DNA from 2 places in the Lentzea sp. CA-135723 genome. Region 2 is predicted to be linked to the other one. Evidence: riboswitches for the same ligand, from Rfam matches in the RefSeq annotation. Region 2 holds a riboswitch; the other holds the start of a gene.

The links. Region 2 has a riboswitch for S-adenosylmethionine ahead of ACQEU1_RS35655 (aminotransferase class V-fold PLP-dependent enzyme). Riboswitches for the same ligand answer to the same signal wherever they lie in the genome.
Region 1: another riboswitch for S-adenosylmethionine. It lies ahead of thrC (threonine synthase); the one in region 2 lies ahead of ACQEU1_RS35655 (aminotransferase class V-fold PLP-dependent enzyme).

Annotation. Positions count from the first base shown of each region.
Region 1 is NZ_JBNJMK010000001.1:3,997,345-4,001,636, forward strand. Features, by position in the region: gene ACQEU1_RS17750 (glycoside hydrolase family 3 N-terminal domain-containing protein) at 1-1, shown strand, start outside; gene rpsT (30S ribosomal protein S20) at 128-394, shown strand; gene ACQEU1_RS17760 (hypothetical protein) at 488-1,297, shown strand; gene holA (DNA polymerase III subunit delta) at 1,301-2,278, opposite strand; SAM riboswitch class I at 2,357-2,502, shown strand; gene thrC (threonine synthase) at 2,514-3,770, shown strand; gene ACQEU1_RS17775 (DNA internalization-related competence protein ComEC/Rec2) at 3,754-4,292, opposite strand, start outside.
Region 2 is NZ_JBNJMK010000001.1:7,594,218-7,598,509, reverse strand. Features, by position in the region: gene lspA (signal peptidase II) at 1-24, opposite strand, end outside; gene ACQEU1_RS35655 (aminotransferase class V-fold PLP-dependent enzyme) at 48-1,379, opposite strand; SAM riboswitch class IV at 1,415-1,529, opposite strand; gene ACQEU1_RS35650 (potassium/proton antiporter) at 1,603-3,090, opposite strand; gene ACQEU1_RS35645 (M28 family metallopeptidase) at 3,221-4,153, shown strand; gene ACQEU1_RS35640 (TetR/AcrR family transcriptional regulator) at 4,154-4,292, opposite strand, start outside.

The DNA.
Region 1 (4,292 bases), 3.6 Mb from region 2:
AGCTGGCCTGATATCCTTCGTCGTCGTGAACGCGCGGCACTCCGCCGTGGAGGAGAGCCGGTCCTCGTGACCGGTGCCGACAAATGCGCGCCACGAACCCCGGTTTCGACAAGAAGGGTGATGTCGCATGGCGAACATCAAGTCCCAGCTCAAGCGGATCAAGACCAACGAGAAGGCCCGCCTTCGCAACAAGTCGGTCAAGTCGTCCCTGAAGACGGCCATCCGCAAGTTCCGCGAGGCTGCCGAGGCCGGCGACAAGGCGAAGGCCCTGGAGCTCCTGCAGGACGCGTCCCGCAAGCTCGACAAGGCCGCCACCAAGGGCGTCATCCACGCCAACCAGGCCGCCAACAAGAAGTCGGCGATGGCCCTGCGCGCGAACGCCCTCGAGGGCTGATCTCGCTCGCGGAGCTCGCACTGAGCTTCTGGAAGAGCCCCATCTCCTCGCGGAGGTGGGGCTCTTCCGCGTTTCTGGTGTAGGCGTGAGTCCATGGAATCGCTGCCGCGCCTCGACTTCTTCGAGCTGCACGACCTCGACGGCACTCCGCCGGTGCTGCGCACCTTGCACACGGAGTCCATCACCACCATCTACCGGCTGACCGACGCCGCCCGCGAGTACGCGCGGCCGTTGGCGCTGGCCCTGCGGTCGGGCGCGGACCACCGGATCGTCGACCTCTGCGCCGGTTCCGGCGGCCCGGTGCCGTTGATCCAGCGGCGGCTGCACGCTGAGGGCGTCCACACCCAGGTCACGCTGACGGACCTCGTGCCGAACGTGCCCGCCTTCGAACGCGTGGCCTCGGTGAACCGGCGTCGCCTGCCCGACTCGTGCTGCACCGTCGACCACGTCTCGTCGTCCGTCGACGCCACGGACTGCCGCATCGAGGGCACGCGGACGATCTACGGCGCCTTCCACCACTTCCCGCCGCCGTTGGCCACGCGCATGCTGCAGAACGCCGTCGACACCCGGCAGCCCATCGTCGTCGTGGACACCAAACGGTCGTGGCTCTACGTGCTGGTCTTTCCGTTCTTCCTGACGCTGACCGTGTTGCTCGCGGCGCCGTTCCAGCGCAACCCGCTGCCGCGCTACCTGCTCCGGCTGGCGCTCACCTACGTCGTGCCGGTGCTGCCGTCCATGATGTTCTGGGACAGCGTCGTGTCGTTCCTGCGCATGTACGGGCGCGCGGAACTGCGGCGGATGGTCGACGGCCTGACCGGCACCGGCACGTTCGACTGGACGATCGGCGTCGAACGCGGCTTCACCGGCGCCCAGTACCTGATCGGCATCCCGCGCGAGAAGTGAGTGTCAGCGGCGGCTGTGGGCGGCCACGATCCGGAGCACGGCACGCTCCAGCGCGTAGTCGGCGTCGGCCGCCACGCCCTTCACGTCGGCGTTGAGTCCCGCGACCACCTGCATCGCGTCGGCGAGACCCGTCTGGTCCCAGCCGCGGGCCTGCGCCTGCGCCTTCTTGATCTTCCACGGCGGCATGCCGAGCGGGCCGGCGAGGCTGAACGGATCGGCCCGGCCCACCGCGGACACGCGCGCGACCGTGCGCACCGCGTCCGCCAGCGCGTCCGCGACCAGCACGTGCGGCACACCGAGCTGCATCGCCCAGCGCAACGCCTCCATCGCGCCCGCCCGGTCCCCCGTGACGGCCTTCTCCGCGACGGCGAACCCCGTCACCTCGGCCTTGCCCTGGTGGTAGCGGCGGATCTCCTCGACCGTCACCTTGCCGTCGGTGTCGGACACGAGCTGCGACGCGGCCGCGGCGAGCTCGCGCAGGTTCGTGCCCACGGCGTCGATGAGCGTGGCGACGGCCTCCGGGTCGATCTTGCCGCCCGCCCGCCGCACCTCGTTGCGCACGAACGCCTCGCGCTCGGCCGGCTTGGTGACCTTGGCGCACTCGATGACCGCGGCACCGGCCTTCTTCAGCTGTCCCGGCAGGTCCTTGGCGGCCTTGCTGCGACCACCGCCGGTGTGCACGACGACGAGCGTGATGCCGTCCGCGGGCGCCTTGACGTAGGAGAGCACCATGTCGGCGATCTCCTTGCTGATGTCCTGCCCGTTCAGCAGGACGATCACCCGCCCCTCCGCGAACAGCGACGGACTCACCAGTTCGGCCAGCTCGGGAGCCGTGAGATCAGTCACCTGGACGCGGGTCAGATCGGCGGTCGAGTCGACCTCGCGGGCAGCGTCCAAAGCCGCCCGAACAGCCCGTTCGACCAGCAACTCCTCTTCGCCGACGATGAGTTGCAGAGACTCCGGTGCGCTCACGCTCCGCATCCTCCCACGTCCCGGATCGTGGACGTTTGTGGCTCAGCAACGGACTGGTGCCGTAGCTTGGTGGCCACAACTGAACACCGCTCATCCAGAGGGGCAGAGGGAACGGCCCGAAGAAGCCCCGGCAACCGGCGTCAGCGCTGTGTGCACATACCTGTGGACGCATCTGAGCGCAGACGATCACGGTGCCAATTCCGACCCGTTCGATTTCGCGGGAAAGATGAGGAGATACCTCGCGATGACTGCTGTCACTGTGCCCACGAGCACCCAGTTCGACCTCGGCCCGGCCCGCGCGCTGCTGTGCCGTGAGTGTGGAAACGAAACCCCTCTCGCTCCTGAGTACGCCTGTCTCGAGTGTTTCGGGCCGCTGGAAGTGGCCTACGACTTCGGGAAGATCCGGCGCGAGGACATCGAGGCCGGCCCCAGGTCCATCTGGCGCTACCGCGGCCTCCTCCCCGTTCCGTCCACTGTGGAGCAGCACCCGAACACCGATCCCGGCGGCACCCGCCTGGTCGAGGCGCACAACCTCGCCAAGGCCCTGGGCGTCCGCAAGATCTGGGTGAAGGACGACACCGGCAACCCCACCCACTCCTTCAAGGACCGCGTCGTCGGCGTCGCGCTCGCCGCGGCCCGCGAACTCGGCTTCAAGGTGCTGGCCTGCCCGTCCACCGGCAACCTGGCGAACGCCGTCGCCGCGGCCGCCGCCCGGGCCGGCTGGAAGTCCGTGGTCCTCGTCCCCTCCAACCTCGAACGCGCCAAGATCCTCATGAGCGCGGTGTACGAGGGCGCCCTGATCGCCGTCGACGGCAACTACGACGACGTGAACCGCCTCGCCCAGGAGCTCGCCGCGGAGAACGAGGACTGGGCGTTCGTGAACGTCAACGTCCGCCCGTACTACGCGGAAGGCTCGAAGACGCTCGGCTACGAGGTCGCCGAACAGCTCGGCTGGCGCCTGCCCGACCAGATCGTCGTGCCGATCGCGTCCGGCTCGCAGCTCACCAAGGTCGACAAGGCGTTCCGCGAGCTCGGCCAGCTCGACCTGGTGGAAGCCTCGCCGTACAAGGTGTTCGGCGCGCAGGCCACCGGCTGCTCCCCGATCTCCGCCGCCTTCAAGGCGGGCCACGACGTCATCCGCCCGGTCCGCCCGGACACCATCGCCCGCTCGCTGGCGATCGGCGCCCCGGCCGACGGCCCGTACGTGCTCGACGCGGTGCGCCGCACCAACGGCGCCATCGAGGACGTCACCGACGAAGAGGTCGTCGAGGGCATCAAGCTGCTCGCCCGCACCGAGGGCATCTTCGCCGAGACCGCCGGCGGCGTGACCGTCGCGACGGCGAAGAAGCTGATCGAGACGGGCCAGCTCGACCCCGACGCCGAGACCGTGCTGCTCATCACCGGCGACGGCCTCAAGACCCTCGACGCCCTCGGCGACACGATCGGCCCGCGCGCGACGGTCCCGCCGTCGGCGGAAGCCGTCATCAACGCCCTGGGCTAGCCCGGCGCCTCACCTCCTCCCGGACGCCATCTCCCCGCTTCACAGGGAGATGGCGTCCGTCTTGAGCCACCCCGTGCGCGGGAACCGGTCCAGGCCTTCGACCACGTGCGGCCCGACCGGCGTCACCTCTGCCCGCCACGCCACGATCCGTTGCGGCCACGGGGCTTCCGCCTTCAACGCGTTGTAGTGGTAGTCGTGCCACACGTCCGGCGCGATCCGCAGCGCGTCGTCGAACACGTGCTCGGCCGCGAGGTCGTACGCCGCCTCTGGCGACTCCGCCTTCGTCGGCGCCAGCACGTGCGTCATCTTCGCCCGGTACGTGACGGCGCGCGTGCCGTCGTCGAGCGATTCGCAGATGTAATAACCGAAATCGGGTTTCAGCTCGTCGTGCGGCCACGGCGTGGCCGTGTAGTTCGTCTGCCACAGCGCCCACGCGAGCCCCGGCGTGCCACCGGGAATCGGGTAGCGCGCGTTGAACAACCTCACCCAGACCATCTCTTCTCCTTCGTACGACTCGATTGC
Region 2 (4,292 bases):
CTCGGCCTTGGACTCGTCACTCACCAGGTCATTGTCCACTACAGGGACTACGCGAGGAACGGCGGCAGGGTTCGGCCGTCGTCCTCGGGCACCCAGCGGCCGTCCTGCTGGGTGTAGCTCCACCTCGGGCCTTCGGTGACCAGCACGCGCAACGCGGCCACCAGCCGGTCGACGTGCTCGGCCGTGGTGCCGAGGCCGATCGACGCCCGCACGGCGCGTTCCTCGTGCGAGCCGACCTGCTTGACCAGGCGGCCCACGATCACGTGCGCGCAGAACGCTCCGTCCCGCACGCCGATGCCGTACTCGGCGGACAGCGCGGCGGCGAGGAAGCCCGCGTCGAAGCCGGAGACCGTGAAGCTCACGACCCCGACCTTGTCCGCGTCGCCGAGGATCTTCAGCTCGCGGAAGCCGGGGATCGTGCGCAGGCCCTCGCGCAGGCGGGCGAGCAGCTCCTGCTCGTGCGCGACGGTCTGCTCCCAGTGCCGCGACAGGATCTCGCAGGCCGCGGCCAGGGCGTGCACGCCGACGACGTTCGGGCTGCCGGCCTCGTGCCGCTCGGGCACCGCGGACCAGGCCACGCCGAGGCGGTCGCCGTGGTCGGTCACCTTGGACGTGGCGCCGCCGCCGACCAGGTACGGCTGGGCCTGCTGGAGCCAGTCCGCGCGGCCGACCAGCACACCGGCGCCGAACGGGGCGTAGATCTTGTGGCCGGAGAACGCGATGTAGTCGACGTCCAGCTCACGCACGTCGATCGGGCGGTGCGGGGCGAGCTGGGCCGCGTCGAGCGCGATGCGCGCGCCGTGGCGGCGGGCGACCTTCGCGAGCTCGGCGACCGGCCACAGCTCCCCCGTGACGTTGGACGCCCCGGTGACGATCACGAGCCTCGGGCCGACCGGGGCGGCGGCAAGAGCCCGGTCCAGCGCGACAACTGCGGCGCCGGACGAAGACGGTGCAGGAACGCGCTGGACGTGCGGACCCCTCCAGGGGAGCAGCGCGGCGTGGTGCTCGCTGTCGAACAGGACGACGGCGGTGTTGCGGGGAACGCTGCGCGCCAACAGGTTCAGCGAGTCCGTGGTGTTGCGGGTGAACACGACGGCGTCGGACGAACGCGCCCCGACGAACCGGCGGATGCGGTCGCGGGCCTGCTCGTACACGCGGGTCGAGACCTGCGAGGCGAACCCGGCGCCGCGGTGCACGCTGGCGTACCAGGGCAGCAGCTCGTCGACGGCGTCGCGCACCTCCTGCAGACAGGGCGCCGAAGCCGCGTGGTCGAGGTTGGCGTAGGTGACGCGCTCTCCGGTGACCAGCGGAACGCGCAGGTCAGCGCCGACGACAGCCGGAACCGCAGTGGTGGTGCTGGGGGTGATCGCGAGCGTCATCGAGCTGCCTCCGAGGCCAGGGGCCTTCGTGTGGAGGCCCGCGCTTGACCGGCGCCCTGCGCGCCGGACCAGGTCCTCACCAAGGGCACCCCACCGCGGTTGGAGGGTTGCCGGCCAGCAAGCTTGGGCTTGACGCTGGCTCTCATGACCTGCCGACGACGTTAGCGGAGGGTGACCGCCGCGTCGACACCCCGATCACATCGTGAGAAGCCTCGGAGACCGACTAGTCGCCGGTCTCGCCCTTCCACCTGGCGTAGCGGCCGGCCCGGTCGACGGCACGTATGCGCCGCTCAGCGGCGTCGCGCGTCTCCTCGGTGGTGACGATGAGCAACTGGTCGTCGGTCTGCAGCCTGGTCGTCGGCTGTGGCGTGAAACTCTTCCCCGAGCGCACCACGAGGCTGACCGTGGCGCCGCTCGGCAGCCGCAGCTCGGACATGTAGACGCCGTGCAGCTTCGAGCCGCGCTGGATGTGCACCTGGAGCAGCTCCGCGCCGAGCTCGTCGAGCGGGGACGAGTCGACCTGGACCTCCAGCGCCTCCCCCGCCTTCACCAGGCCGAGCCGTCGCGCGAGGAACGGCAGCGTCGTGCCCTGCACGATCGTCAGCACGATGACCAGCAGGAACACCACGTCGACCAGTTGCCGCGCGCCTTCCACGCCCTGGATCAACGGGATCAGCGCGAACACGATCGGCACGGCACCTCTGAGCCCCGACCAGGAGAGGAACGCCTGTTCCCGCCACGGCACCTTGAACGGCAACGAGGCCAGCACCACCGACAGCGGCCGCGCCACGAACGTCAGCACCACGCCCGCGACCAGCGCGGGGAACAGCACGTCGAGCAGCCGTTGCGGGGAGGCGTAGAGGCCGAGGAGCACGAAGAGGCCGATCTGGGCGAGCCAGCCGAGGCCTTCGGCGAACGAGAGGGTGTCGGCGCGGTGCGGCAGGCGGGCGTTGCCGAGGACCAGCGCGGCGACGTACGTGGCGAGGAAGCCGGAGGCGTGCACGAGGTCGCCCGCCGTGTAGGCCAGCACGCACACCGCCACCGTGGCGAGCGGGTACAGACCGGTGGACGGCAGCGCCGCGCGTCTCAGCCCCGCGCCGCCGAGGAACCCGAGTGCGACGCCGATCACCGCGCCCGCGCCCAGTTCGTAGAGCACCAGCAGCGGAGCGGTCCAGGAGATCTGGTCCGACGAGGCCAGCAGCACGACGGCGATGTAGACGGGCGCGTCGTTGAGACCGGACTCCAGCTCGAGCGCGCCAGTCAGCCGTGCCCCAACGCCTAACGAGCGCAGCACGCTGAAGACGGCGGCCGCGTCCGTGGACGACAGCACAGCGCCCCACAGCAACGCCATCCGCCAGTCGAGGCCCAGCAGGAAGTGCAGCGCCGTCCCGGTCACCGCGACGCTGACCGCGACGGCCACTGTGGACAGTGCGACGCCGAGCCACAGCGACGACCTGACGGCGTTCCACCGGGTCGTGATGCCGCCCTCGGTCAGGATCAGCACGAGGGCCGCGATGCCGAGCGACTGGGTGAGGTCGGCGTCGTCGAACTTGATGCCCGCGACGGACTCGCCGAGCAGCACGCCGATGCCGAGGTAGAGCAGGAGCGAGGGCAGCCCGAGCCGCGTCGACACGCGCACCGCGATCACCGAGATCAGCAGCACGGCGGCGCCGATGCCCAGAACGACCGTGACGTCACCCACCTGGACCATTCTGGTTGATCACCCTCGATTCCGACGAACCGGACGCGTTAACAACTCCCACCGTTCGCCCCTAGCGAGTCCATGCGCGGCGGAGCATGTTGATCAGTGGCTCAATCCCTACCCTGCACGGAGTTGAACCATGAGGATCCTGATCGCGCTGGCGGCCGCCTTGATGGTGACCGGAACCACGGCGGCGCAGGCGGCGGCGCCCGCGGCACTGGCGGCGCCCAACATCAACGTCGCGAACGTACAAGCTCACCTGAACCAGTTCCAGTCCATCGCCAACTCCAACGGCGGCAACCGCGCACACGGACGACCGGGGTACCTGGCCTCGATCAACTGGGTGAAGAGCAAGCTCGACGCGGCCGGCTACACCACGCGCGTCCAGTCGTTCACCTCGAACGGCGCGACGGGCTACAACCTGATCGCCGACTACCCCGGCGGTGACGCGAACAACGTCGTGATGGTCGGCGGCCACCTCGACAGCGTCTCGGCGGGCCCCGGCATCAACGACAACGGCACCGGCTCGGCGTCGATCCTGGAGATCGCGCTCCAGGTGAAGGCCACCGGTTTCCAGCCGACCAAGCACCTGCGGTTCGGCTGGTGGGGCGCGGAGGAGCTAGGCCTCGTCGGCTCGACGTACTACGTGAACTCCCTGTCGTCGACCGAGAAGTCGAAGATCAAGGCGTACCTGAACTTCGACATGACGGGCTCGCCCAACCCCGGCTACTTCGTCTACAGCTCCTCCGGCCAGCCCACTGGTTCGGCGGCGCTGACGCAGCGGCTGCAGGCGGGCTTCACGGCGCTGGGCGTCCAGACCGAGCTGACGAACGTCGGCGGCCGCTCCGACCACGCGGCGTTCGCCCGCGCGGGCATCCCGACCGGCGGCACCTTCACCGGCGCCGAGGGCATCAAGACCTCGGCGCAGGCCTCGAAGTGGGGCGGCACGGCGGGCCAGGCCTTCGACCGCTGCTACCACCGCTCCTGCGACACCACGGCGAACGTCAACGCCACGGCGCTCGACCGCAACGCGGACGTGATCGCCTCGACGTTGTGGGCCACCGCGGCCTGATCACTTCGCGATGAGCACCTGCACGGCCTCGTCGAGCACCGGTTCGACGAGGCCGGGCAGGGTCTGCTGCATCTGCGCCTGGCCCAGGTAGAGGCTGAACGCGATCAACGCGCGCTTCCTCGCCTGGGCCTTCCTGAAC